2 regions of the Ruminiclostridium papyrosolvens DSM 2782 genome follow, and region 1 is predicted to be linked to the other one. Evidence: riboswitches for the same ligand, from Rfam matches in the RefSeq annotation. Region 1 holds a riboswitch; the other holds the start of a gene.
What was found. Region 1 has a riboswitch for FMN ahead of P0092_RS21500 (ECF transporter S component). Riboswitches for the same ligand answer to the same signal wherever they lie in the genome.
Positions count from the first base shown of each region.

Region 2: it holds a riboswitch for FMN, as region 1 does, so the genes downstream of both, ribD (bifunctional diaminohydroxyphosphoribosylaminopyrimidine deaminase/5-amino-6-(5-phosphoribosylamino)uracil reductase RibD) here and P0092_RS21500 (ECF transporter S component) in region 1, are expected to answer to the same signal.

Region 1 is NZ_CP119677.1:4,887,978-4,904,831, reverse strand. Features, by position in the region: gene P0092_RS21510 (glycoside hydrolase family 3 protein) at 1-1,437, shown strand, start outside; gene P0092_RS21505 (hypothetical protein) at 1,724-2,020, opposite strand; gene P0092_RS21500 (ECF transporter S component) at 2,250-2,798, opposite strand; FMN riboswitch at 2,905-3,033, opposite strand; gene galU (UTP--glucose-1-phosphate uridylyltransferase GalU) at 3,189-4,061, shown strand; gene P0092_RS21490 (phosphodiester glycosidase family protein) at 4,144-7,002, opposite strand; gene P0092_RS21485 (tRNA 2-thiocytidine(32) synthetase TtcA) at 7,102-7,821, opposite strand; tRNA gene P0092_RS21480 (tRNA-Pro) at 8,125-8,200, shown strand; gene P0092_RS21475 (AraC family transcriptional regulator) at 8,600-9,481, opposite strand; gene fabF (beta-ketoacyl-ACP synthase II) at 9,620-10,855, shown strand; gene adhE (bifunctional acetaldehyde-CoA/alcohol dehydrogenase) at 10,946-13,591, opposite strand; gene P0092_RS21460 (DUF6385 domain-containing protein) at 13,742-14,959, opposite strand; gene P0092_RS21455 (hypothetical protein) at 15,149-15,550, shown strand; gene murI (glutamate racemase) at 15,585-16,361, shown strand; gene P0092_RS21445 (glucose-1-phosphate adenylyltransferase) at 16,491-16,854, shown strand, end outside.
Region 2 is NZ_CP119677.1:3,040,470-3,055,061, forward strand. Features, by position in the region: gene P0092_RS13585 (riboflavin synthase) at 1-535, opposite strand, end outside; gene ribD (bifunctional diaminohydroxyphosphoribosylaminopyrimidine deaminase/5-amino-6-(5-phosphoribosylamino)uracil reductase RibD) at 556-1,659, opposite strand; FMN riboswitch at 1,743-1,868, opposite strand; gene P0092_RS13595 (DNA polymerase Y family protein) at 2,066-3,307, shown strand; gene P0092_RS13600 (hypothetical protein) at 3,317-3,550, shown strand; gene P0092_RS13605 (SOS response-associated peptidase) at 3,719-4,339, shown strand; gene P0092_RS13610 (leucine-rich repeat domain-containing protein) at 4,439-8,761, opposite strand; gene P0092_RS13615 (hypothetical protein) at 8,903-9,856, opposite strand; gene P0092_RS13620 (VOC family protein) at 9,890-10,276, opposite strand; gene P0092_RS13625 (helix-turn-helix domain-containing protein) at 10,388-11,227, opposite strand; gene P0092_RS13630 (dockerin type I domain-containing protein) at 11,403-12,311, opposite strand; gene P0092_RS13635 (hypothetical protein) at 12,893-13,288, shown strand; gene P0092_RS13640 (2-isopropylmalate synthase) at 13,513-14,592, opposite strand, start outside.

The DNA of each region.
Region 1 (16,854 bases):
ACCCGTAATGGAAAACTCGCAGGGGAAATTGGAGGGGCTGTGGCAGATGAATTAAATTCAATAGGTGTTGACTGGACATTTGCTCCCTGCGTTGCAGTAAGCAACGATATAAGATGGGGGAGGGCCTATGAGTGTTTCAGTGAGACACCGGATCTTGTGACTATGATGTCGACTCCTTTTATAGCAGCTCTTCAGGAAAAGGGAATAATCGCATGTGCAAAGCACTATGTGGCAGACGGAGCAGTTGAATTCGGCTCCGGCATGAACGGATTGCTTGATCGTGGAAATACCAATATCAGCACAGAGGAACTTAAAGATAAATATATATCTGTATTTAAGGATGCAGTTAAAGCGGGTGTAAAATCAGTTATGGTATCATACAGCAGTGTAAAGGGCAGAAAAAACCACTCAGAAAGAGATCTTATAGAATATAAACTAAAGCAGGATATTGGCTTTCAAGGAGTAGTAATAAGTGACTACGAGGGTGTTGAGTATCTGGAGGGCAACAGCCTTTATGTAAAGGTAGTAAATGCAGTAAATGCAGGAATAGATGTACTTATGGAAGGAAAGCGGTGGAAAGAGTCCTATAAATGTTTATTGGAGGCAGCAAGTGAGAAGCGGCAGGATATAAATATGGACAGGATAGATGAAGCAGTTTTCAGGATACTTCGAGTAAAGATGGATTCAGACAAATTTGATGTTAAAGGTGATAAGACAAATAAGAATTATGATATCAGGCAGAATTCCAATATTAAAATTGCAGAACAGGCTGTGAAGGAATCTTTGGTTCTTCTGAAAAACAAAAAGAACATACTTCCTCTTAAAAAATCGGCAAAGATTGCAGTTATTGGGCCAGCCTCTGATAATATAGGCGTACAATGCGGCGGATGGACAAAGACATGGCAGGGTGGATTAGATATTGGTGATAAGAAGTGGATGAGAGGTACTACCATTCTGGATGGATTTAAGGAAATGGCAGATGAAGGAAGAGGAGTTATAATCACAGATCCTGCAAAAATAAGGGACGCAGAAGTTGTTGTTGCAGTATTAGGAGAACATCCATATGCCGAAGGAAAAGGCGATGAAAAAAATATAGGATTAAGCGAGGGTCTGGCTTTTAGTGAAAATGCTCAGACACTGCAAATTGCATATGAATCTAAGAAACCCGTAGTTGTTATTATTGTATCGGGGAGACCGCGGATAATCACAAGTGAGCTTAATAGATGGGATGCTCTTGTTGAGGCATGGCTGCCCGGAACGGAAGGGCGGGCGGTTGCATCGGTTATTTACGGAGATAACTGCAATTTCAAAGGACGACTGCCTGTCAGTTGGCCGAAATCATCTGAACAACTTCCCATTACAATTGAAAAGTTGGATAACAATGAAGAATATAATGCTCTGTTTCAATATGGGTTTAGTTTAAAATATTCAAATTAATCTACTTTTCCACACTTATGTGAACTGCCAAAATTAAATTATACACAGATTTATACACATTATCCACATATATAACACAATATTAAAAAGTATGTAGAAAACACGGGAAATCCTTGGTTTAACAGTGGTTTTATAGTTATTCACAGTTTTTTATGAACAGTATTACATATCCACAAGCTATAATTAACAGATAATTCAGAAGTTATCAACAGGTTTTAGGGTATTTTGTTGAAAAAATAAAAAGCGAGGAATTTTCCCTCGCTTTTTAAAATATAATATAAATTTATCATTCTTCTTCGTCAGTTTCTTCCTCTTCAAGAATATCATCTTCAGCAATTAATTTCTTGTCACTGTCATCCAAACGTTCCAGATAGTCATCAATAAGATATGAAGCATCATTTTTTGTCATAGTTTCAAAGTTCATATCACTGATATCCTCATTTAACTGCTCTGCCAACTCTTTGATGTACTCAACCTGTTGAGTTGTAGCCAACTCTACCATAGCTTTTACATGGTGATCACATTTTTTGTTTGTGCAATTCCCACCAATCTTCAAAGAGCCGCATTTATTACAAAATTCCATACCAATATCACCCCGCAATTATTGCATTAGCAAAAATAAAAATTAATTGGCATATGATGCCCCTGTGACACTGTCACAATATGATGTTAATATTATAATACGTGCTAATTATTTTAATGTAAATATATAATTCCTAATATTTTATATTTTTGATAACATATATCATAATAGCTATAACAAATAATTGCAATCATTTCCTGAGTTTTGGAGTAATAGTTCTTCAAAAGCCTTATTTCAAGGCTATTTGGGATAATAGTTTTCCGGCAGATTTATACAATAATAAGGCGATAGCCGAATTAAGACCTGCTTTCATTAAATTAAAAGGAAGCAGAGCCGGAACAATCATTTTAATTACGGCATCAATAGGAGTTCCCGCAAATAAAGGATAAAATATCATGTTCATTGGTATCATTAGTGCAGTCATTGCAAGACTTCCCAGAATTAAACCAGTAACAGCACTTTTGAGAGTTTTTTTCTTCATATAAACTATAGAAGAAATACCTACCAGAGCTGACGTAGCGACAATATGCATTATGCAGCCTATCCATCCGTCGCTGCTGACTGCTAAGGTTTGTACAATCGCTGTTACAATAGTTAGGATAATGCCTTCCACAGGACCGAAGATAAAGCCCCCAATAATAATCGCTACATCTGCAGCATCATACACAAGGAACGGTGCAGCGGGAAAAGGGAATTTTAGTGGAGATAATATAAGAATTACCGAAATTGCTACCAATACACCCATTGTTGTCATTTTTCTGATTCTACTGCTATTCATTGAAATTTGCCCCCTTATGATAAAATAAATATAAGTATAAGTAAATTAAAAAGCCCTATGAATAATAATCCACAGAGCTTAACCAAATAACAAATCAATGTTGTTTATTGTTCTTCTTTCATCCAGACTATACTGTCGGCCATGGAATCGCACCATGTCTGCAAAACGCTCGCGGGCTAATACAAAAGAGTACATTACCGCCGGTAGGGAATCACACCCTGCCCTGAAGATATTATGAAGTTTTTAATTACATCTATGTTAAAACTATAACATAAAATAAGGGGACAATCAATGCATTGGGTTAAAAGGGTATAAATGGAAACATTTGTTGCGGTAAATTTAAAATATGTGGTAAAATATATTTGAATAAAGTACATTTGGAGGAAATCTATGAAAGTACGAAAAGCGATAATACCTGCTGCCGGTCTTGGAACCAGATTTTTACCTGCAACCAAGGCACAGCCTAAAGAAATGATACCTATAGTCGACAAACCTACTATACAATACATTGTTGAAGAAGCAGTTGCTGCGGGAATAGAAGATATACTTATTATTTCCGGAAGAAATAAAAGGGCGATTGAAGACCATTTTGACAAATCTTACGAATTGGAAGAAGAGCTCCATAGAAAAGGAAAGCAGGAGCTTTTGAGTGTTGTACAGGAGATTTCAAATATTGCAAATATACACTACATAAGACAGAAGGAAGCAAAGGGCCTGGGCCATGCTATTTATTGTGCTAAATCGTTTATCGGAAATGAGCCTTTTGCTGTTATGCTGGGCGATGATATAGTGGATTCTCCGGTACCATGTATTAAGCAGTTGATGGATGTATACAACGAATACCAGACTACTATTCTGGGGGTTCAAAAAGTACCCCTGCAGGATGTAACAAAATATGGTGTTATTGGTGGAACACAGATAGATGAAAGAGTTTATAAGGTAAAAGGTTTGGTTGAAAAACCGGAGGTTGAGCAGGCACCGTCAAATATAGCTATACTGGGCAGGTATATTATTTCTCCCAGAATTTTTGAGTTCCTGCAATCTGCTACACCGGGTAAAAATGGTGAAATATGGCTCACAGACGCATTGCAGAAGCTAATGGAACAAGAAGCAATGTATGCTTTTGATTTTGAAGGCGACAGGTATGATGTAGGAGACAGAATTGGATTTTTAAAGGCTACGGTGGAATATGCACTAAAAAGAGAAGAATTAAAAGATGAATTTACAGCTTTTTTGAAACACAAAATGGAGCAGCTTCCTTAATAAGCAACTTTTTACTTAAAAAATAAAAACCGGAAACAGTAAAGCATTTCGCTTTTAATGTTTCCGGTTTTATTTTTATGTCTTAATTAAAGGATTTGAACTGGTAGGTTACGGAGTTCCCTTTAACATTTACAACGGCATACTTTGCAGCGCCTTTGTTGCTGTCACTGAAGCCATAGGAATCAAAGCCGGCGGTTATTACATATTTAACGCCTTTGTCCATATAACTTGAATTGGAATTTCCTTTGTAGAATACCCATACATTCTTTCCTGTTTTCTTTTTATAATCTGTAAGTGTTTCTTTTAGAAGCTGTCCTTCTTTAGTATCATTGAACTTTAAAGGATCTTCCTTGAGAAACACAAATACATTATTACCATTAAAGGAGTTGAGCTGATTAATAAACCATGACCATTCATTTGTGTTTGTTAAACGCAAGCCGCCTTTGGCAGTATTAAGCTGAATAAGTCTGCTTCCGTTAACATCCAAAGACTTGTAGCTTGCCGCGGTACTCAACTGAGGAACCTTTATACTGCTTCTTGTAAGTCCGTCATTTGAACCTACCAGTACAGACACATTTACAGAGCAGCTTACTTGTCCTGCCAATTTGTTAAGCATGTCAATCTGTGTCTTGTTGGAGGCGGTATAGGCTGTTGACTGACCAAAGACTGAAAATGTCATTGAATCTGCTCCTGCTACAGTACTATCCTTATAATGCTCATCTTTGAGTACGGTTGTTTTTGGAGCCTTTGACATATCAACAGCAGGATAGCCTGTGTAAACCATTGTCAGGTTGTCAAAGTAAACTGTTCCTGAAGACTTTCCTTTTTTAGGCTGAACAGCAAATACATTTGTTACCTTCTTAGGTGTGTTCAAATCATCTAAAGACACTTCAAGGTACTTCCAGCCTGTCCAGGTGATTCCTTTTGCAAAATACTCGCTGCTGTAGTTTCCCTTTGAGTCGTAGACTGTTGCTCCTATCCAAATTGGCTTCTTGGCCGAACTGTAAACCCACATACCAAGTTTTGAGGTGGTAGGCTCCAAGGTATAGCCTCCATTTGGCAGCATCAGATATGCTGTCTTGTTTACGCTTAAGTCAGTGGAAAAATCATATGTGATTTTCGCAGAGTATTTTTCTGACTTATAGACGTTCGATGCCAGACTATAAGATGCTTTAGCTGATTTTGGAGAGGTTATAAGGTTAATACCTGCTGAATTAAAGTCCTGAATAATTTTGGTTATACCTGACATACGAATTGACACAGGGCATGAGACAACTGCTGAGCCTACTGTTGCGGTTACATAACCTGTTCCTCCGCTTTTGTTTGCAGTAAATACATTTGATGAAGATACCTTTCCTACATTTCCGCCTGTACTCCATTTTATGTTTGCAGGTGGAATACTTGATGTATAACCGTTTTTGTCCCAACCTTTAACGGTTAATGTAACTGAACTTCCCGGGTTAATATTAAGAGTGTCATAATTCAGTTCAAGTTTGGACGGAGACTCCAGTACAGTAATAGGACATGTTCCCACAACATTTTCACCTATTTTTGCCGTAACTACAGCTTCTCCCGCCGTTGTAGGATAAAACAGATTTCCTTTGAAAGTACCCTTTACACCGGAGACGGACCATTTTATATCATTTGGATTAATATTAACAGGATTCATATATTTGTCTAGACCCCTTGCATTAAAGGCTCTGGAGGTGTTAACAAATACTTTATCTTCATATGAAGTTACAAAAAGAGTATCCACAGGCCCTTGGGGTGCTACTGAGAAAATACCCAGAGAAGCACCTACGCCTCTTTGGGAGCCGTCTGAAGGACGATTTTGAACACTCAGACCTGTTGTACCCTGTTCTCTGGATACAAGTGTTGTGGAACCGCCTCCGTCCAGATTCAGGGCATTGGCACAGCCAAGTTCATGCATGTAAGATGCAAGTTCTGATTGGGTCATACCAATACTGGAGCTGGATTTTCCGTCAACAGCTGCAATAATCAAGGTTTTTCCGTCCTTTGAGGTTCCTATTGCAGTTCTCGCCGCCCTTGTACTCGGTGACACCGGATTATGAGAGAAAGTGTTTAGAACTTTATCGTCCTTTACAAGCATTGCACCGCCTGTAAGAGCCATGGTCATTTTATTTGTATCTACGTTCATGGTGATACTATAATCAACGGGATCACCAACCTTGAAGGTATCCTTTAAATACTGAATATGACTTCCTGAGCCTAAAACAACAAAACCCTTTTTCGGCATATCAATACTTGGTTTGTTTTCGCTGAACTCTTTTACAACACCGTCTTCTACTACCATCTCAATCCAATCAGGGTATTGGGCAGTAGCGCCCGGAGTTTTAGCACCCCATTTTGCATCTACAATTGTCATCCCGTTGAAAACACCTTTGTACCTGTTATAGGATGCTGCAATTTTCTTTTCGCCCTTTGGAGTGATAAGCTCTACTTTGGTATTCCAGTATGTAAATAGTGCTTCGTTTAAATCATTAAGGGAAAAGGTTGCAGTATCCTTGCTGTCTCTGGTAGCTGCCAGATCAACTTGCCCTGAAGAAACAACAGGACCGTAGGTATAACTGTTACCGCTTCCCTTGGCTCCGAAATCAAAAAAGCTGCCATTAACCGCAGCAATAGCTCCACTGTTTTTTGCCAGATTTAAAACAGTTGAAGATCCCACAACTGACTTTTTATTTACCAGTGTGTCCACCTTTACGTTTTTATCAGATAAATCCACTCTGAGAACATATGACTTAATCCATCCGCTTGTAGTAAAGCGGTCATAGTTTTCCAAAGTTACACCCGAAGTAACAGTCTGCTTTTTAACAGTCTGACTTATAAGCTGCTGTGCACCGAATACATTGCTGAAGGATGTCAGCAGCAATGTTAAGATAACTAAAAGTGCAAGACTTCTACGTATGTATTTATTCATTTTTCTGTTATGTACCCCCAATATTATGTTGATTTACCCCGCTGTGAAATTAAATGGATATACCCAGGTTATATTGCAACAACTTTACGGGGTATGATGCTATTCGTGCCATCCGTCGATTTCCGCACGTTTTATTGCTCCAAAGAGGTTGCTTTTGATTTCTCTGTTATCCTTTTGGAGTTCTAGGATTAAATCCTTGATATACTGGCGTTTCGTTTTACCATCTACATGGCATGGACTTTTTACAATTGGAAGACTCTCGGACTTTACAACTGCTTTTATTTGCTTTTCTTCAGTATAAATAAGAGGACGAATAAGATATAAATCCTGTCTGTCAAGATAAGTCACAGGAGAAAAAGTATGTATTCTTCCTTCATAGAAGCTACTGAGCAAGAGAGTTTCAACAGCATCGTCCCTATGATGGCCCAGAGCAACCTTATTGCAGCCAAGCTTTTTTGCTTTATTATGGAGAGCTCCTCTTCTAAGGTTTGCACACATAGAACAAGGGTTCTTTTCATTTCTCACTTCAAAAATTATCTTCCCAATTAAGGTCTCTTCAACCGAATAATTGACACCTATTTGTTTGCAATATTCGACAACCGGAGTGTAATCGGCATTTCCTATACCCATTGTAAGACTGATTGCCTCGAGCTCAAACTTTTTAGGATAGAAATTCTGAAGCTGTCTTAGTGCAGTAAGAAGGGTCATGCTATCTTTTCCGCCGCTTACGCCAACTGCAATTTTATCTCCGTCTTCAATCATGTTATAGTCCTGAATCGCCCGTCTGACTTGCCCTAAAATACGCTGTATAGACACCACATCCTTTTTCCTTAGTTTTACTACATTATAAAAAAACTACCATGACGTATCAAGAGATATTACATTTCAATTATGTTACATATTGGATATAATGCTCTTAGGAGTAGTGAAAATGTTGAAAACACACAGTGAATGTATGAGCAAAATTAATATGACAAAACAGGTAATAAAACCGTGTAAAAGTGAGCATAATAAAGAAATAGAAGGGTAAATGCTGAAATATGCTCAATGTACGGATTGATTATATTTTGGGGCTATAGTAAAATACTTTTGCGCTCGAGAAAACAACGAGTGTGTAAATAACGGGGTGTAGCGCAATTGGCAGCGCGCTTGGTTTGGGACCAAGATGCTGGAGGTTCAAGTCCTCTCACTCCGACCATATAAACCAGAATATCTTTGATGTTCTGGTTTTTTGTTATGTGTAAAGGACTTGAACCTGGGAAGGCACGAAGCGTTAAGAAAATGCAAAGCATTTTTAGCTGAGTGTGCCGAGACTTAAGTCGAGGCGTAAGTCTGCGAACGAAGTGAAGCAGACGGTCAGTCCTCTCACTCCGACCAACTAAATCCTCGACAGGTTTCTGTCGAGGATTTTTTGCTATGAAATAAATAGGGACTTGAACCTGGGAAGGCTACGGCGCTTGTGTTTTCTGCGGAAAACACAGGTGCCTTTTACTATGTTCAAGGCACGAAGCGCCTTACGGGCGAGACCAGTCTCCCCGTATGCCCCACTGGCCTCCCGGCGGGGCAAAAACCAAAATAAATATTTCCCAGGTGTTGACTATCGTTCCTTTATTGGCTGATATATATCCAGTTCACAATAGTTGTCATTTGAAAGAGAAGTATCAATATATTCAAAGCCAAAGGTATCAGCTGATTTAAAATATGAGTTCGTAATCCATCGCCTGTATAAATGAACAATCAGCCGACCCACCTGTCTTCCTTTTATCTCCTCAGGTCTGAAGAAACCTACAAAACGAAAAACAACATATTTATTTGTAGGTACGTATATTCCTGCCATACCGTCCGGGATATGATTCAAGTCAGACACCTGTATAGAGGGCATATAATTTAAATAACCATCGTTATATTTGCTCCAATCCGTATACCCGAAATATACATCTGGATTAACTGCATTCTTTATTACATGCTTTTGATTATGGAAGAAATCCTTGCCATAAGCGTTGGCTGTATTATCGCCTTTCCTGCTAAGTATTTTATGCTGGGTACCCACAATAGTGAATCCCGGTTTGAATACATACAGAGGTTTGTAAATTACTGAATTTTGGACAGACATAATATCATTTTCATTTATCTTCTCTTGGACCTGAAGAGAAAATTGCTCGGATTTTACTTTAAAGGGAGTAAACCCAAATTTTTTTCTAAAGGCTCTTATGTAGGACTGTTCATGATCAAAGCCGTACTCCATTGCAATATCTATTATCCTCATATTTGTTTTTATAAGTTCATTAATACTTGATGTGAGTTTACGAGATTGTACATAGTCCATGATAGTCTGACCGGTTAATGATTTAAACATTCTATGCAAGTGATATTTTGATACTCCCGCATGTAATGCCAGATCATCAAGTGTAAACCTATTAGCAATATTCAATTCAATATAGTCAATACATGAAATAATAACTTTTTTAGAATCTATCACAATAAGTAACTCCTTAAGGATGATTAAAAGCAATATCTGTTCATTTACAACTAATTATACGTGGTATTGTACAAAGTGTAAATTATGCTAGGTAATATATAAACCATGGACTTTTTAACTATTTATAGGAGGCATTATATGAAAAGGCGCGTAGTAATAACAGGAACTGGGGTGGTTTCATCACTTGGAATTGGCACCGGAGACTTCTGGGAATCAATAAAAAATGGGCAATCGGGTATAAGCAATATTGAAAGAGTTGATGTTTCGGATTTGCCTACATGTGTGGGGGCAGAAATTAAAAATTATGATCCGTCTGAATTTATTGGGAAAAAAGAAATAAAAAGAATGGATCGATTCACTCAGTTTGCGGTATCTGCGGCCCATATGGCTATAGAAGATTCAAAATTAAATATAGATACAATGGACAAAGGAAGATTGGGTATAGTTATAGGAACAGGTATTGGTGGAATTGAAACAATGGAAAGTCAGCACAAAATACTCATGGAAAAGGGGCCCGGAAGAGTTAGTCCGTTTTTTGTTCCTTTGATGCTCCCCAATATAGCTGCTGCAAATATTGCAATTAGATATGGAGTCAAAGGTTTTGTGGAATGTGTGACAACAGCCTGTGCTTCTTCCGCAAACTCCATTGGTGATGCGTTTAAAGTAATTCAGCGAAATGATGCTGATGTAATGATAGCAGGTGGCGCAGAAGCACCTATTGTCAGGCTCTCACTTTCCGGTTTTTGTGCAAATAAAACAATGACAACGAATAAGGAGCCATTATCAGCTTGCAGACCCTTTGATGCTCAAAGAGACGGTTTTGTAATTGGTGAGGGAGCCGGAGCCTTAATACTTGAAGAATATGAACATGCAATAAAACGTGAAGCAAATATTATCGCTGAAATTGTAGGATATGGCTGCTCTAACGATGCCTACCATATTACAGCCATTCCTGATGATGGTGAGGGTGGAGCAAAGAGTATTCTACAGGCTATTAATGATGCAGGCATATTACCTTCGGATATAAATTATATAAATGCCCATGGAACTTCCACTGAATTAAATGATAAGAGTGAAACTGCTGCAATAAAAACTGTGTTCGGAGAATATGCATATAGATTGCCAATAAGTTCGACTAAATCAATGACGGGACACCTATTAGGTGCTGCCGGAGCGGTCGAATCCATAATCACTGTGCTTACGCTAAAAGATGGGTATATACCGCCAACAATTAATTATAGTGTACCTGATCCCGAGTGTGACCTTGATTATGTACCCAACGTTGGAAGAAAGAAGGATATTTCCTATGCTTTAACAAATTCTTTCGGTTTTGGCGGGCACAATGCAACACTTATTTTTAAAAAGGTAAAATAAAAAACAGTAATTCATTAATATGTTTAGGGTGCTGTGGGTCAGTGCCTAAAGACACTGGCCCATAGCAACTATTCTGCATACATTTACATTTTATAAGCCTTGGGTCTGATCTCCGCAGACTATTTCATCACACTCTTCACTCAATTTGCCGGGAGTACCTTCGAAGGCATTGATATACATCTGTTTAATTTCGCAAATCAGAGGATACCTTGGATTGGCACCTGTACATTGGTCATCAAATGCAGATTCGCACATTTCATCCAGAGTTTCATAAAACTTTTCATTTGAGACACCGGCTTCTCTTATAGTCTTGGGTATATTGACCTTGGTTTTCAAGTCCTCAATGGCCTGCAACAGAAGGTTTATTTTCTCTTCTGAGCTTTTACCGCCAAGTTTCAGCGAATCTGCGATTTCGGCATATCTTTCTTTTGCATTTGGATATTTGTATTGCGCAAAGGCTGCTTGCTTTCTTGGATTATCAACTGCATTAAATCTGATTACTTCTCCAATCAATATTCCGTTTGCAACACCGTGTGGCACATGATGCATTGCTCCAAGTTTATGAGCCATTGAATGGCATATTCCTAAAAATGCATTTGCAAAGGCCATACCTGCTATTGTTGAAGCATGAGCCATTTTTTCCCGTGCCTCAATATTATTGGCGCCCTCATTATAGGCAAGAGTAAGATAAGTGAAAATCAGTTTTATTGCTTCCAAAGCTAATCCGTTTGTAAATTCCGTTGCAAGGATGGAAACATAAGCTTCAATAGCGTGAGTTAACGCATCGATACCGGAGGCCGCAGTAAGGCCTTTGGGCATATTAAGCATAAGTTCTGCATCAATGATGGCAATATTGGGGGTTAGTTCGTAGTCTGCCAATGGATATTTGATGCCGGTCTCGTCGTCAGTAATTACAGCAAAAGGAGTAACTTCAGAGCCTGTCCCTGCAGAGGTTGGAACGGAAATCATCAGAGCCTTTTTCCCCATTTCAGGGAAGGTATACACTCTCTTTCTTATATCCATAAATCTCAGGGCCAGATCTTCAAATTTGACTTCAGGGTGTTCGTAAAGCACCCACATAATCTTAGCAGCATCCATTGGTGAACCACCGCCAACTGCAATAATAACATCTGGTTTGAAGCTTTCCATTTCAAAGGCACCTTTTTTTGCTGCTGATAGAGTTGGGTCCGGTTCCACATCAGAAAATATTTTGTAGCTTATTTCAAGATCATCAAGCAGGCTTGTGACTTTATTGGTATAGCCTAATTGGAACAGAACTTTATCGGTTACTATAAAGACTTTTTTCTTATCCATAGTAGATAATTCTCTAAGGGCGACACCCAGACTGCCGAATTTGTAGTAAATTTTCTTGGGAACTCTAAACCAGAGCATATTTTCTCTCCTTTCGGCAACTGTTTTCATATTTAGCAGGTTTCGTACTCCTACATTATCTGATACTGAGTTACCACCCCATGTACCGCAGCCAAGGGTGAGGGATGGAGGCAGCTTGAAGTTGAAAATGTCACCGATGGCGCCATGGGAGGCAGGCATATTGATAATGGTTCTTCCTGTTTTCATAGTGGCCCCGAATTGGTCTATTCGTGCTCTGGATTTGATTTCATCGGTATAAAGCACAGATGTGTGCCCGAAACCACCAAGCTCAATGAGCCTGACTGCTTTTTTCAGTGCATCTTCAAAGGAACTTGCCCTGTACATTGCGAGAATAGGGGAAAGCTTTTCATGAGAAAAAGGTTCATCCTTTTCAACGGAGTCTACTTCACCAATAAGAACTTTAGCATCTTTAGCAACTTTTATCCCCGCCATTTCAGCTATCTTGCAGGCACTTTGTCCAACAATTCCTGCGTTTAATGCACCGTTTGAAAGAATTATGTTTCTTACCTTGTCAGTTTCTTCGTCTGCAAGGACATGTGCGCCTCTTGCAATAAACTCTTTCCTTACCTCATCATATACCTTGTCCATTACAATTACAGCCTGTTCCGATGCACAGATTACTCCATTGTCGAAGGTTTTTGATAATAGGATGGAACTTACTGCCATCATTAAATCCGCTGTTTCATCAATGATAACTGGAGTATTACCCGGGCCTACACCGATGGCAGGACGGCCGGAGGAATACGCCGCCTTTACCATACCGGGGCCACCTGTTGCAAGAATCAGATCTGATTCCCTCATAAGCAGCTGAGAGAGGTCAACCGAAGGTTCATCAATCCATCCGATGATTCCTTCCGGAGCGCCTGCCTTAACTGCGGCATCCAGTATAATCTTTGCTGCGGCTACGGTACACTTTTTTGCTCTGGGGTGGGGAGCAAAGATAATACCGTTCCTGGTTTTTAGAGCAAGTAAAGCTTTGAATATGGCTGTTGAAGTTGGATTTGTTGTCGGAATTATAGCTGCAACTACACCCACAGGTTCTGCAACTCTTGCAACTCCGAAAGATTCATCCCTCTCAATAACGCCACAAGTTTTCTCATCCTTATATTTATTGTATATATATTCTGAGGCAAAATGATTTTTAATCACCTTATCCTCCACGATGCCCATTCGTGTCTCCTTAACAGCCATTTTAGAAAGGATTATCCTGGCATTGTTTGCAGCCATAGCAGCCTGTCTGAAAATTTCGTCAGTCTGTGCCTGACTGAAGGTGGCAAATACTTTTTGTGCGGCTCTTATATCAGCGAGTTTCTGTAATAATTCATCAGAAGTTGATATCGCCATATACATCATCTCCCTTTTTTGTGGTAAAAACAGTAATAGTATGCGTGTCTTATGACAGCCTTATCCATATAAAATGCAATTAAAAACCCACGACAAAATATCTGTCGAGGGTTTTCAATTCTTAAACCAAGAAAGTTTAAAAGTGCGTTATTAGCCTTGACCTTGGAAAATAGCGCTTATAGCTGTGCTGGCGCCTGTACTTGTGGATTTATAGCCTAAACGTATATATCTTAAGAATTTACTTGAAGTTATAATAGTTGCGGCACCCGGGTTAACCTGGCGTTCGTCACTGTCTATTACCCAATCCGTACCGTTAGGGCTTAATTCAACCACAACTGTAACATTGTTTGTATCGCCTGTATTTTTTACAAAGAACTGATAAGTGGTGAGTTGAGCAATTTCTTGTTGGGTTGTATACTGGTAGCTATCTGTTGTAGCTGAGGTTGTAAGTGTCGCATTTGTAAAGGTGATGGCATTCTTAACCTGCAGTGTTCCTGTTGCATCGGTTAATAATACATGATTGTCAGTGCCGTCACTACCATAGACAGCAATACTGTCGGTGGCTTGAGAAATATCAACATTAACGGTATCAGAAGAAGTAAGAGGTCTGATATCCAGCTGACCTGAGGTGTTTGTCTTAATTATCTTATTGTCAGTACCGTCATTACCATATACGGTAATACTGTCATCAGCCTGAGTGATATTAACGCTAACGGTATCGGAAACTGTCAACGGTCTGATATCCAGCTGACCTGAGGTGTTGGTTTTAATTACCTGATTGTCAGTACCGTCATTACCGTATACGGTAATACTGTCATCAGCCTGAGTAACATTAACGCTAACTGTATCAGAAACTGTCAAAGGTCTGATATCCAACTGACCTGAAGTGTTGGTTTTAATTACCTGATTGTCAGTGCCATCATTACCATATACGGTAATACTGTCAGTGGTTTGAGAAATATCAACATTAACGGTATCAGAAGAAGTAAGAGGTCTGATATCCAGCTGACCTGAGGTGTTGGTTTTAATTACCTGATTGTCAGTACCGTCATTACCATACACGGTAATACTGTCATCAGCCTGAGTAATATTAACGCTAACTGTATCAGAGACTGTTAAAGGTCTGATATCCAACTGACCTGAAGTGTTGGTTTTGATTAACTGATTGTCAGTGCCATCATTACCGTATACAGTAATACTGTTTACAGTTTCGTCTACGTCAACCGCAAGGGGAGATGCACTGTCTGTTGCTACCTTTAATCTACCTGTACTGTCAGCCTGAACATTAATTACAGCTGAACCATTTGTTGCAAAGATTTGATTTTTTAGATTTTCCGGTGAATCCTGATAAATTGGCATTCCGGGCATAATGTTCACTCCTTTTTTATTTGCTTTTACTACATTATATTCAATAATATGTCAAATGGTTAACATAATACATAAAACTATGAACATTCAGCCTAACGATGTATTAATAAAATTTGATAACCGGAAACATGATATTATATAATAATAAGTAAGTTTAAATATAAGATTTTAATTATAGACGAGGTATATATGAGAAGAGTTTTAAGGACATTGGGAATTAGTATCTTCAATGCGATTATAATTGTAATAATGCTGGTGATTATGGTACAGCTGAGGCTGCCCATGGCAGGACTATATTTTGTTTTTGCAGCAACGGCCATATTATATCCCGCTGCTATGATACTTTTGTATAGAAGATTGTGGGAGGAGGAAACATTAGTTATTATACCTATCAGCCTAATACTGTCAGCACTGTATTCATTAGGAGTATCAATGTACAGCTATTATGGTACGGGTGAATTTTCTGTAATGTTTAAGGATTTAATGTACTTTATATATTTTCTTCCTTCAACTATTTATTGTATTATTGCATGGATTATATTTGGTATTATGGCGAAAATGGCTAAAAGTACTCGAAGAAGGGAATTTTAAAAGATACAAATGGCAAAGGAGTAATTGAATTCAGATGAACACCGATAAAATAGGTTTTTTGGATTCCGGCTTTGGCGGGATAACAGTTTTGAGCGAGGCACTAAGACAGCTTCCACAGGAAAATTACATATACTATGCAGATATAGAACATGTACCTTACGGAACAAAGACAAAGGAAGAAGTAAGAGAATATGTTTTTAGAGCCGTGGAATTTCTTGTGAAGCAAGGAATCAAAGCTCTTGTTGTAGCATGTAATACAGCTACAAGTATTGCCGTAAGGGAACTCAGAGGAATGTATGATTTTCCTATACTGGGAATGGAGCCTGCGGTGAAGCCTGCTGTCCGGAACGGTAACGGAAAAAGAGTTCTTGTACTTGCTACTGCCTTGACCCTTCGTGAGGAAAAATTTCACAATCTGGTTCAGAGGGTGGATCAGGAACATGTAGTAGATTATCTGCCTTTTCCTGAACTGGTGGAAATGGCCGAAAATATGATATTTGATTATGATAGCATTGTGCCTGTTATAAAGAGCAAATTGGAAGGCTTTAATCTGGAAAATTATAAAACCTTCGTCTTAGGTTGTACACATTTTCCTATATATAGGGATGCATTTAAGAAAGTACTTCCTTCTTTTGTTGATATAATAGACGGAAGCGAAGGAACAATCAGATATCTAAAGCGTTTGTTGGAGGAGAGGCAGCTTATAAGTACAAATGCTGATGGAGGAAAGGTGGTTTTTTTTGATTCGGGTATACGCATACAGAATCAGGAAAGACTGAAAACTTTTAAATGGCTTATTTCCAATTGTTAGAAGCGTTTTTGCTATAAAAGGGGCAATTTCCTTGCTACTTTTAAAGGGAAATATATATTAAACGTAGAATTATATATAGTAAATTGTACGTTAAAGCAGCATAAAATCAGTTAACCGGGAGTTGGTGCAATGATTAGGAAAGAAATGATAGCAATGTTACTGGCCGGGGGCCAGGGAAGCCGTCTGGGTGTACTCACTAAGAATGTGGCCAAGCCTGCTGTTCTATATGGAGGAAAATATAGAATAATTGACTTTTCTCTTAGTAACTGTATAAATTCCGGAATTGATACAGTAGGCGTTCTGACCCAATATCAACCGCTGAAGCTCAATGCCCATATAGGAATAGGCAAGCCATGGGATATGGACAGGATAGACGGCGGAGTTACCACACTATCCCCCTATTTAAAGGAGGAGATAGGAGAATGGTTTAAAGGTACTGCAAATGCAGTTTACCAGAATATTCAGTATATAGACAAGTATTCCCCTCATTATG
Region 2 (14,592 bases), 1.8 Mb from region 1:
TTACTCTGTCACCAATACTTTTGGAGCCAAGTATGGTGAATCCCCGGGTCAGCGGTATGAGGGAAACCGTAAAAGTACTTGAAGTCAGCTCCGCTATAGTAAGACTTGTACCGTCCAGAGACACCGAACCCTTTTGAACAATATATTTCATAATCTGTTCAGGTGCAGTAATTGTAATAAGAACTGCATTATCCTCTTTTTTTAACTCGGTAATAATCCCCGTTCCGTCAATATGACCGCTGACTATATGGCCTCCCAGTCTGTCAGCAAGTCTTAAAGCCCTCTCCAGGTTCACCTTTTTACCGGGTTTCAGCTTTTCAAGTCCTGTTTTCCTCATAGTTTCCGGCATTACATCTGCCGTAAACCAGTTTCCTCCCAATTCAGTAACCGTAAGGCATATACCGTTTACAGCTATGCTGTCCCCTTTAACAGTGCCTTCAATTACAGTTGTACATTCTATGGAAAGCTTAATTGAGCTGCTGCCGTATACAATGTTTTTTACACTTCCCATTTCTTCAACAATCCCCGTGAACACATATGTCACCTCCTAAATCGCTATTCGTCTGCAATATATCCCTCTATAAGTACATCCCTGTCAAACCCCTCAACTCTGATATCCGACAGAGCTATGGCATCCTTCATTTCTTCTATTCCCTCGCCTCCTACAGGCGTTACAGCCGAACTTCCGCCTATTATCTTGGGTGAAACAAAAGTCATTACCTTATTCACTATACCTGCCTCAAGTGCCGAAAAGTTAAGGTTACCCCCTCCCTCCAAAAGAACACTGTCAATTTCAAGCTTATACAATTCCCTCATAAGCTCCCCGAGATTCACCTTACCACTTTTCTCAATGGTTTTTATAATCCTTACCCCACGTGATAAAAGCTGAGTTTCCTTGTCTTTATTGATTCTATCTGTAGTTGCGAGTATAAGTCCTGCATTTGAATCACCGTTAATTACCCTGCTATCCATCGGAATCCTTCCTCTACTGTCAACTACGATACGGACAGGGTCAATGCCATCTCCGGAGGATGGTCTTGCTGTCAATGATGGATTATCCTTTATTATTGTGTTTACCCCTACCATAATTGAAGATACTCTGTTACGTATTTTATGGACATACTCTCTTGAGGGTTCACTGCTTATCCATCTGGAGTCTCCTGTAACCGATGCAATTTTACCGTCTAAAGTCATTGCCGTTTTCATAATTACAAAGGGAAGTTGTTTTGTTATATAGTGTATGAATATTTCATTCAGCCTTCTTGCCTCTTCCTCAAGGACTCCCACTATTACATTAATATTGGCATCTTTTAGTATCTGTATGCCCTTTCCTGATACCTTTGGGTTTGGGTCCACCATCGCTACAACTACTTCCTTGATTCCAGACTCCGCAATGGCTTTTGCACACGGAGGCGTCCTTCCGTAGTGTGAGCACGGCTCAAGATTTACATAAATAGTCGCACCCGAAATATCAGAGGTAGCATTCTGAAAAGCACAAACTTCGGCGTGGGCACCCCCCAACGCTTCATGGAAACCTTCAGAGATTATTTCGCCATCCTTTACTATAACAGCTCCAACCAATGGATTCGGATTTGTTCTCCCCCACCCTCCTTTTGAAATTTCAAATGCCCTTTTCATATAAAACTCATGTATATTCATCTTGTTCTCCTTGCTTTTATTTCCCTTAAAATGCAAAAATCCCCAGAGGCAGACAACCCCCGGGGACAAAATAGCAAAATTAAATACACTATCTTTCATCCAGACTGTACTGTCGGCTCCGGAGTTTGACCGGATCTGCTTTCGCTCGCGGGCTTATAGCTTGTGCTATCTACCGCCGGTAAGGATTTTCACCTATCCCTGAAGTGTCATTATCATTATTAATATATTTTATTAAAGTAAACTATAGCAGTATTGGATGCTTTAGTCAAGGTATAATTTTATTCCCAGAACACAGAAAATAAAAATGAGTTATTGAGTTTATACTACACAATTTTACCTCTTTACAAGAACATTTGTTCGGATTTATAATGAATGTACGAACAAATGTTCTGACTGGAGTGACTTTATGGATAAAGTAATTTTACACTGTGACCTGAATAATTTTTATGCTTCCGTTGAATGTCTATACAATCCACAATACAGGGATTATCCTTTAGCAGTGTGCGGAAGTCAGGATTTACGTCATGGAATCGTCCTGGCCAAAAACTATATTGCAAAAAGTTTTGGGATAAAAACAGGTGAGGCTATCTGGCAAGCAAAACAAAAGTGTCCAAACCTCGTTATTGTTAATCCTAATTACGCTTTATACCTGAGGTTTTCAAAGGAAGCCCGAGAAATTTATTCCCGATATTCCAACCTTGTTGAGAGTTTTGGCATAGATGAGTGCTGGATTGACGTTTCTGAAAGCACCAAGCTTTTCGGGGAAGGAGAAAAGATTGCAAATGAAATACGTGAACTTATTAAAACAGAGCTTGGTGTTACTGCTTCAGTAGGAGTGAGTTTTAATAAAATATTTGCAAAGCTCGGGTCCGATTTAAAAAAGCCGGATCATACTACTGTTATCAGTCAAAATAATTTTAAGGAAATGGTTTGGAATTTAAATGTTGGTGAATTGCTTTATGTGGGCAGGTCAACCCGCAGGAAACTTAATCAGGTGGGCATAATGACTATCGGAGACCTTGCAGGGACGCCTCTCTCTTTCATTAAAAGGTATCTTGGAAAATGGGGCGAAACTCTCTGGAATTTTGCTAATGGCATGGACTATTCCGAAGTAACTGCAACAGAGTACCACGAAACTATAAAAGGCATAGGAAACAGTATGACAACCGCAAGAGATCTTGTAAACACCGAGGATGTCATGCTTACTTTTACCGTATTGGCTGAAAGTGTTGGTGAAAGGCTTAGAAAACATAATTTGAAGGGTTCTACAATACAGATTTCCATTCGTGATAATGAGCTTGCATCAATTGAGCGACAAGCAAAACTCCCGGTTCCCAGTTATATATCCGGTGAAATTTCACGTAAAGCTATGGATATTTTTAATGCAAATTGGGGTTGGCATAAACCTATACGTTCTCTTGGTATACGTTCAACGGATTTGGTTACGGCGGATACTCATACCCAGCTTTCTTTTTTTGAGGATTATAATAAACGTCCACAATTGGAAACTCTGGAATTCAGTATTGATGCCATTCGTAAAAGGTTTGGACATTATTCTGTTCAAAGGGCGATTTTGCTTAAAGATAGTGCTCTTAATGCCAACCCCGTTGAAGACAATATTATTCATCCTGTTTCATTTTTTAGGTAAGGTGATATTATGAAGAAAGTTTTTGTACAATTAGACGCAACTTTTTCTCCCAGTGGTGAGCTGATACCTGTTTCTTTTGTTTGGGAGGACGGCTCAAAATATATAATAGACAAGGTATACGACTATAAAAAAGCGGCAAGCTTAAAGGTAGGAGGTCAAGGTATCCGCTACCGTTGTAGAGTTATGGGAAAAGAAGTATTTATTTTTTTTGAGGAAGGACGTTGGTTTGTGGAAGGCAAGTAACTCTTACAACCTCGTCATCCACGGAAAATAACTAATTCCCTCATTGACCTTATCACCATCACCAACCCATTTACCTTTTATAATACCTATTTTTTTGTTTGGGAAGATGGAGTAAAATATATAGTAAATAAGGTAGGCCAATAAGTAACTTTTAAGGAGCAACATTTTATGTGTGGAAGATATGCTATTTTTACAGAGGAAGAAAATCAGGATTTAAGAAATATAGTTAATGATATTAATGAAAGACTTAAGGGAAAAGCTGCAACAATGAAAACAGGTGAGATTTTTCCCACTGATACCGTTCCTGTTATAACTGATATTTCTTCTAATGGCAAAAAATCAACTGATTTATTTAAGTGGGGGTTTCCCAATTTCAAGCAGTCCGGCGGGGTTATTATAAATGCCAGAAGTGAAACCGTTCATGAAAAACCCACCTTTAGAAACCTTCTGCAATCAGGACGATGCATTATTCCTGCAAGCGGCTTTTATGAATGGAGAAAAGCTGACGGTAAAAAAGAAAAGTATTTTATTCGCTCAGCATCAGGTAATGTAATATACATGGCCGGACTGTACAATAGGTTCATTGATAACATTGGAGATGTTAATAACAGATTTGTTATCCTTACTACCGATGCAAACGAGCAAATGTCATATGTACACGGCAGGATGCCCGTAATTTTAAGGCCGGAGGATTCTTCTGTATGGCTTGACTGCAAGAGTAACTATTTAATGGTTTCAAAGCTTTTTAAACCTTATGGTGAAAGTATTTTGTTAGATAAAATTGGATAATGTATATAGCAAATAATGTGGCAAAGAAATCTTTACCACATTATTTTACTCATCAACAATGTTTACGACAATATTTAGTGGGAAATTACTAATTGTTGATTATATTTGAACTGTAAAGAGTTTATAATCGGAAATGTTTCCGTATGCATCTTTTGCCCATGCATAATATGTTCCATTCGTATTTGTTGTCCATGTTACTGTTGAGTTTACACTATTAGCAATATTATTCCATGAAGTAGGTATTGTTGCGTCAGAAGTAACCATCCAATATGAAACGCCCGAATAATTATCCGTGAATGATAATGTTACACAAACTGGCACAGTTGTTGTTTCTATATTTAAAACATTTACAGTAGGTGCTGTTTCATCGATTGCAGTCCAAGCATATACTCCGGTATAAAATGCTGATGCTGCTAACGCAACAGAATTCTCCGGGTAATAATAAACGCCCATGACTCTATAGAACGCGGAATCACCTATAAATTGTATATTCTTTGGAATGATGATTCTATTCGTGGTTGAGCCAAGACATGAACTAAATGCATAACTTTCAATTGTGGTTACTGTATATGGAATTGATATAAATTGCAATTTCACACAATTATAAAATGAATATTTGGAGATTGTTGTTACAGAATAAGGTATTGTTATTGAAGTCAAACTCGAACAATTATAAAATGCATAGGAATCTATATTTATTATAGAATTTGATAATGGTATAGACGTTATTTTTGTACATCCATAGAATGCTGAGTCACCAATTGATTTAACAGCATTAGTCATTTGTACAGAGGTTAATCCTGTACAGTTCTTAAATGCCGAAGCTCCAATGGACGTTATCGCCCCTTCAATACTTATTGATGTCAACCCTGTACACCCAGTAAACAGGTAATCTGAGATTTTTTCTGTACCGTTTATTGTAATATTCCCATTTATTCCATAAAACGGTGAAGCGCTGCCTGAGTTTACGGATAGTGAACCATTTATTGTTATATATCTTAAATTACTGCAATTGTTAAATGCGTAGCTATTTAACAAAGTAGATACTCCATTAAATTCAATGGACTGGAGATTTATACACCCGCTAAATGAATATGTATCTATTGAAGTTACAGAAACCGGTATTGTTATTGTTGTCAACCCAGTACAATTAGTGAATGTATAAGAACCTATCAAGGTATTGGAACTTGGTAATGTTATCGACGTTATTCCTGTGCATCCATAAAAAGCATAATTATTTATAATGGTAACCGTACTTGGAATTGATATTGAGGTTATCCCCGAACAATTATAAAATGCATAAGAACTTATATCTATTATAGAATTTGATAATTGTATTGACGTTATTTTTGTACATCCATAGAATGCTGAGTCACCAATCGATGTGACAGCATTAGTCATTTGTACAGAGGTTAATCCTGTACAGTTCTTAAATGCTGAAGCTCCAATGGATACTATCGCCCCTTCAATACTTATCGATGTCAACCCTGTACACCCAGTAAACAGGTAATCTGAGATTTTTTCTGTACCGTTTATTGTAATATTCCCATTTATTCCATAAAACGGTGAAGCACTGCCTGAGTTTACGGATAGTGAACCATTTATTGTTATATATCTTAAATTACTGCAATTGTTAAATGCGTAGCTATTTAACAAAGTAGATACTCCATTAAATTCAATGGACTGGAGATTTATACACCCGCTAAATGAATATGTATCTATTGAAGTTACAGAAACCGGTATTGTTATTGTTGTCAACCCAGTACAATTAGTGAATGCATAAGAACCTATCAAGGTAATGGAACTTGGTAATGTTATCGACGTTATTCCTGTGCATCCATAAAAAGCATAATTATTTATAATGGTAACCGTACTTGGAATTGATATTGAGGTTATCCCCGAACAATTATAAAACGCATAGGAACCTATATTTATTATAGAATTTGATAATGGTATAGACGTTATTTTTGTACATCCATAGAATGCTGAGTCACCAATCGCTGTGACAGCATTAGTCATTTGTACGGAGGTTAATCCTGTACAGTTCTTAAATGACGAAGCTCCAATGGATGCTATCGACCCTTCAATACTTATCGATGTCAACCCTGTACACCCAGTAAACAGGTAATCAGAAATGCTTCCTGTACCGTTTATTGTAATATTTCCACTTATTCCATAAAACGGTACAGCACTACCTGAGTTTACGAACAACGAACCGTTTATTGTTAAATATCGAAGATTGCTGCAATTTTTAAATGCATAGCTATTTAACAAAGCAGATACTCCATTAAATTCAATGGATTGAAGATTTAAGCACCCGCTGAATGAATATGTACCTATTGAAGTTACAGAAACAGGTATTGTTAGTGTTGTCAAACAGGTACAATTAGTGAATGCATAGGAACCTATCAAGGTAATGGAACTTGGTAATGTTATCGACGTTATTCCTGCACATCCATAAAAGGCATAGTCTCCAATTGACGTTACTGAATCACAAATTGTAATTTTGCTTAGCATTGTACATCCATAAAAAGCATAAGACCCTATTTTTGTTATAGAACCTCCAATGTATACTGATTCCAAATTGGTACAATCCTTAAATAGGTAGTTTGGTATTTGATCAGTACCGTTTATTGTAATATTTCCACTAAATCCAGAGAACGGTGCATAGGTAACATCTGTACCAGTTACTGAAATTTTCCCATTAATTGTAATAGAATTTAAACTGTTACAATTTTTAAAAATATAACTACTCAACACTGTAGAAGTTCCATTAAATTCAACTGATTGAAGACTTGTACATCCGTTGAACACATATGTACTTATTGATGTTACAGAACTAGGTATTGTTACTGTTGTCAAACCCGTACAATTAGCAAATGCGTAGGAACTTATTGATGTAATGGAATTTGGTAACGTAATTGACGTAATACCTGTACATCCATAGAAAACATAATTATTTATAATTGTAATAGTACTTGGGATTACTATTTTCGAAGTTATACCTGAGCATCCATAGAAAGCATAGGACCCTAAACTTGCAACTGAATCCGGAAGCGATATTGAGGTTATTCTAGAGCAATTATAAAAGGCTTTATTACCTATTGTAGTAACTGTAGACGGAAGATTTATATATGAGAGATTTGTACATCCATAAAATGCGGAAGCACCAATTGTTGCGACTGCGGATATTTCTACGGAAGTTAAACCCGTGCACCCATAGAATGCAGAAGACCCTATTGCTGATATAGAACCTTCAATGCTGACTGATGTCAAGCTAGTACAATCCTTAAATAGGTAATTTGGTATTTTGCCGGTACCATTTATTGTAAGATACCCAATAAAACCTGAGAACGGGGTATATGTAGCATCCGTACCAGTTACGGAAAGAGTACCGTTTATTGTAATAGTGTTTAATTTATTGCAGCCTTTAAAAATATAGCTATTTAACGCTGTGGAAGTTCCGTTAAATTCAACCGACTGAAGACTTGTACATCCGTTAAACACATACGAACCTATTGAGGTTACGGAACTGGGTATTGTTATTGTTGTCAGGCCCGTACAATTAGTAAATGCATACGAACCTATTGAGGTTACCAAACTGGGTATTGTTATTGTTGTCAGGCTCGTGCAATTAGTAAATGCATACGAACCTATTGAGGTAATTGAGTCGGGCAAAGTTACAGACCGTATTTGTGAGCATCCGTAGAAAATATAGCTATTTATGACTTTAATAGTACTTGGAATCACTATTTTGGAAGTTATTCCTGAGCATCCATAAAAAGCATAGGACCCTAAACTTGTAACTGAATTAGGAATCGATATTGAGGTTATTCTAGAGCAATTATAAAAGGCATTATTACCTATTGTATTAACTGTAGACGGAAGATTTATATATGAGAGATTTGTGCATCCATAAAATGCAGAAGACCCTATTGATGTAACAGTACTGGGTATATCTACCGAAGTTATTCCAGTACATTGATAGAATGCACTAGAACCTATACTAGTTACAGTGTTACCTAAAGATACATAGTTTAATGCAGATAATTTATAGAATGCACTGCTATTTATTGTCTTTACGGTACTCGGTATTACTATGCCAGATACATTAGCCTTTGCTGTAGAGTTGGATATTACTGGATATGATGAACTAGCTCCGCCAACACTAATAACAGTATATCCTGCAACAGTAGTTGGAACAGTAACAGTTCCTCTAAGAGTGGAAGTTGTACAATAAACATTTGTGGCGTAACCATTTGAAAGTGTATATACCCAGGTCCCATCAGTACCTCCAGTCTGAATTGTAGTAGATGCTGCATTTGCAGTGTCTGGGCAGATACTTGAACCTATCAGCAATAACATTACAATTATTGCTGATATCCACCATTTTGAAATCACCTTCTTAAATATAGCCTTCATAGATTTCCTTCCATTTTATTGTATTTTTTGTATTTATTTACATTATAATATATTTTCTTTATTTTTGTAATAAATAGTTTAGAAGGAAAAGTATAATGAAAAACCTTGAAAGTGCTTTTGAAAAATATTAATCCCTACATACTAAGTTTTAAATTCATCCAACCTGCAAAAGTTTTTTAAATAAATGATTTTATCAATGGCAACTCTGGCTTTCCACCAATTTTCACTTATGGCGAATTCCTTTGAAAATCTCTCATTGTTTTCAAACCAGCTCCATGTAATATTCCAAACGCCATACTGAGGCCTTGTATCAATTAGGTAATCAAGCTCTTTTGCTATAATATCCTTATTATCCTCATAAAAGATACTTTCAGGAGAATTTATATAATCTGAAGGTCTTCTGGTATAATAAAGCCATTTAGAGGTATCTCTTTCTATAGAATTATATACAAGCTTTTTTATTTTTTCTGTAAGGGATTTATGGTCAAATTGTAACGCCAGCCCTGTTTTTTCCAAAGTGTCAAGTAACACACAGTAACCCCCTATTCCCATTTCTCCATAATTGTCCGCTGTGCTGAGCTTGCCGATTATAAAGTCAGAAATCCTTAGAGCCTTATTGGATATTTCAGAGTCTTTATCTGCATTCAATAATATGAAACCTGCAATTTCAGCGGATAGTCCAATGCCTTCGAAAGCATTGGCTTCCATGCTGTATGTCCACCAAGGTGCATGGGCGTGGTCGTCATTGGACGGGATATTAAAATACCACCCGTTTTCAGAAAAATAAGCATCACTTCCCAGAAACTTAAATATTCCCTGTATTATCGGATGCTGCTTATCATTAAATCCAATTTCTTTTAAAATATTTATTGCCTTTAAGGTTGTATACGGTGATGAATTTGGATTCCAGCTGTCTGCTTCAAGAGCATGACCAAATCCGCCATCGTCATTTTGATAAAACTCCAGAGCAGAAAGCACTGCCTCCTTACTGCCGTTTTCAAAGTAATACTGCCAAATTGCCAATTCAATAGTTCTTGCATTACGATATATCCATGACTTAATCTCTGTGTAGTCTTTTAATGTAAGTTTTTTCATAATATCACCTCTCGAATATTTTATAACAAAGTATTATATGAACAGGCACCACCATACACCGTACTTATCTATCAGTTCTACACCACATGGACTGAAAAACAGTTCACCAAAAGGAGTAATAATTTCACTACCATCTTGCAAGATTTCATATGCTTTACGTACCCGATTATCTTCACCTGCTCCAAATTGAATACAAAACTGCATGGTATTGCCAGTAAGCCTTTTGTTTCCTCCGGCACGAGTAGTGTCATTAGCTTCACCAACTGCAATGGCTTGTCCGCAAACGTCAAGTTCTCTATGGATAACTATACCATTTTCGTCTACGTCCTGATAACCTATATTTGCATCAAACGCCTTCTTGTATAACTCGAAAGCCTCATCACTTCCCTTGACATAAATTTGAAGTATTGCTCTAAACATATATAACCCTCCCCAGTGTATTTTACACTTTTTACCTGATACTCAAGTACTTAATATTAAGTTTTTATATAATATCATTTTCAGTTTTTGTTGTATTGTAAAAATCCGACATCATCTGTTTTTATATGCAAATATTCGTGCATCTGCAGTAGATAAGGTGTGATATTTTTTGAAATCATTAAGTAAATGCGATTGGTCTGTATACCCATATTTGCAGACACTATCGTGAATATTTAAATTTGTATTATATAAAATATCCTGCCAAAGGTATTGGTAACGAACAAGACCTGAAAGCTTTTTTGGGGAAACCCCTATATTCTCTAAAAACAACCTTTCAAGCTGTCTTTGACTTACTGCCGTGAAACCGGCAAGTTCCGAAATATTGGCTGTACCTTTAGATTTTAAAATTTTATATACAGAATTCATTATATTATTGTTCTGTTTGTCATGGTTTATCTTCTTAATTAGGTATTGTTGAACCCTATCCGCTCTATCATGAAATAATTGATTTCTAATCAGTATATCATACAAGTCTCGCTTAAAGTTTTTAAAGTAGTCCTCAACTTCAACGAATGAATTAAGAACATGTTTCATGGATTTATCAGAAAATAATGGTACAGCCCAACAATAAAATCTAATGGCAAAGCAAGACATTGAGGATGAAACATTTTTTGTCTTATCTATAAATGTAGTATCACTTAGCCCTGCAAAAAAACCATCCAACTCATTTTTATCAGTATTAATGTTGAATATTATATCCATGCATGTATCAGGTATTACAAGCTTGTCTTTTATTTTGATTGACGTAATATCTGAGTAAGGCTTCCGGGTACCCCAAAAACAACATATGTAGGGTTTTAGTGCTTCACATGGCTGAATTTCAGTATAATATTCGTCATATAAAAACGGCTGTGCAGTAATTGGTCGATAAATATTATTTAATTTAAACATTTACTAATCCTTATATGTCTATTTATAGGTAGGTAAGATTACGCGGCAAATTTCTCCAAGATGTTAATCATATTATTACTTGTACAATGCCAAAAGTCAATATGGGCAAAAAACCAAGGGTTTCAGCTATTAGCTGAAACCCTTGGTTTTATATCAGAGGTTTACAATAGTACTTTTATTTGTAAGGTAAGGTTTTTACGATACCTAACAAATACTGCTTCATAATTGCAAAATCGATTGAATCTACAGTGTTATCATCATTGAGATCCAATACTTTAGTATATGTACGTTCAGAATTCAACAAATACATTTTAAACGCCAAGACATCCAATGAATCAACACTTCCGTCATTGTTATAATCCCCATATTTTATTTCAGGAGCACTAGTACCGAAAAAGTTAACTTTTTGCATTTCAGCCCACATAGCTTTTGCTGTTGCTACGCTTCCGGCTGTAGTAGGATGTATACCGTCAGATAGTGTATACTCTGATAAATGTCCGTCCCAGGTTGGTCTTATATCAAAGAAATATGTTTCCGGCTTTACTGCTGCGTTAGCTACTGTAGATTGCATTATAGGTCTTAACGCATCCAATTTTCCCTTTAACCCATTGAGATCTCCGTTTGGATTAGGATAGAATAAATAAAATACTTTAACAACGCCGTCACCTTTCATTTGTTTCAATAGATTAGTAACTGCATCTGTTGCATTCTTAATAAAAGGTGTGCTTTCATTATATGGTGCAGGAGTCCAACCTTGCAGACAATCGTTCCCGCCACCATCCATTATTACATACTTAACTTTACCGGAACTAATACCATTTGCGTACTGAGAAGGAATTCCATTATTTGCTAGTGTTGCTCCAGATACCGGATTGTTTCTAAATCTATCATTTGCACCTAAAACACCAGCATTTCTAGCTTCATTTTCCAAGGCTCTGACAATTTCACCGGACAAGGCAAAATAAGAATCGCCAATAATCATAACATCGCTTCCATTGATTTGAGGGGTTGCAGCAAAAATAGTTGCTGGTGCAAAACTTGTCAGAATAATAGCCATGATGATAGAAAATAAGAGTTTTTTCATGATTTTTACCTCCAAAAAATTTTTTTATAGATGAATTCACTTTTATTCTAAAATTTTTATTGTGAGGTTTTTATAATTTATATAAATACATTCTGGGAATTCATTTTATTACATTATATTACAAATTAATGATTATATAAAGAAAATATTGTAAGAATATACAAATTGATTCTACGGCAATAACTGATCGCATTTTAGGAAATAATTTACTTTTTATGTAAATTTAAGTTATAATTAATTGAAGTAAAATTTACAGACTTGAAAGTCCTATGTAATTCTATGGCAAGTTATGGTAAAAACAAAAAATTATATACCGTTCACCTGAAATATGCAGTTAAACAGAAAGGTGGTGGTCTTTATGAACAATGATTATTTAATTCTTTCAGAGTAAAGCGGTATATGCTATATTATTAAATCAGTTATTCGCCTATAGTTTTACATTTTCAGGACAGGTCTAACATCTTTCATGGCATTAATTGCTAATCTCAAAAATTTCAGGAGGGTAATACATGATTAATAATACTAGATTAAAAAGCAGGTTAAAAGCAACTATTGTTACATTAATTATGATAGTATCAATTATGATACCACAACTTACCTTTGCCCAAGGTACATACGATAGCGTTTATGGACCGGAACCAACACCGGCTGGAGGATTCTTCTGGTGGAAGTATTCAAATGACGTGAATGTAAAGACTTACAACACCTTCGATGCTACAGAGTCTGTAGAAGCTAATGTGACTGCTGATGCCAAAGGTGAATTTTCATGGGCTGGTCAAAAATTTTCTATTGGCGTTTCTGGCACAGTTAAATGTATATTTACTCGAAGCCGCTACGATTCATGGAGAGAATATGATAGACGATGGATAGAATTGAGAGACAGTACTTACACTGGTCATGACTATCTCCAGCATTGTAAAGTTTGGCAGAACCATGTTTACAACGGCTGGGTTTTAGGAAACTATTCAAAAGTCTAATTGCTATATAGTTTATGCAGTTAACAAAACGAGACTATAAATAATTTTGTGTATAAAGCCTTTTAGACTCAATGATGGATAAGTATTTCCAAAGTATTAGCTCTCAAAAATTTAATATTTTTTCAATTATTGCCAGATTGTTCTATTATATAGATTATATCTGGCAATAATTTTTAATAGTTATTTCTGTGCTTATACTTGTATTTTGCGTATCGGTACCCGTACTAATTCTCAAGTATGATTGAATTAATACCATTGATAAAAGCTAATGCACTTGCTTTAATAACATCTGTATCCATAGCACGAGCAGAATAAATTTTTTGATTATTATAGCCAATTCTTATGCTTACTCTTCCAAGTGCTTCCTTTCCTCTGGACATGCTATTAATTTTATACTCTTTTAGGTCTATATCCAATCCAACTATGTTTTTAATTGCAGAGTATAAAGCATCAATTGGTCCGTCTCCAACAGAACTATTTATAATAATTTCTTTTCCTTTCTTCATTTTTACTGTTGCAGTTGGAAAAATATCGTTACTGACTACCTGAAAAGATATTAACTCATATAAGTCAATTCCTTCGAATTGATTTCCTGCGTTATTGGCTAATGCTTTTTCATTACTGTATTTTTCAATTAAGTAGTAAATATCATGGTCATAGACTTCCTTCTTTACGTCAGCTAATTCAAGGAATTTATTGAAAAGATACTCAAAGCTTTCATCATCTTTAAATTTGCAGCCAATTTTTTCTGCTGCACTTTTGAATGCATGATGACCTGACCTTGCTGTCAAAATAATTTCCATATTTTCCACACCCACATCTTCCGGGGAAATAACTTCATAAACATCCCTTGACTTTAACAATCCGTCTTGATGAATACCCGAAGAATGTGCGAAAGCATTATCACCAGTAATGGCCTTGTTTACCTGTATATCAAGACCTGTTAAATTACTAACCAATCGAGAAGCTTTACATATTTCCTTTGTAACAATATTTGTATATGCATTGTAGTATTCAGCACGAAGTTTCAGCCCCATCACAACTTCCTCAAGTGCAGCGTTACCGGCTCTTTCACCAAGACCATTTATAGTACACTCTATCTTGTCTGCTCCATTTTTTATTGCAATTAGTGTATTCGCTGTTGCTAATCCTGTATCATTATGACAGTGAACACTTAGTATTACCTTATCATTCATATTCTTTAGACGATAGTTTATCTTTTTTACTAATTCTCCAAATTCCTCAGGTACTGCATACCCGACTGTATCAGGAATATTAATCATGGTCGCCCCAGCCTTTACAAC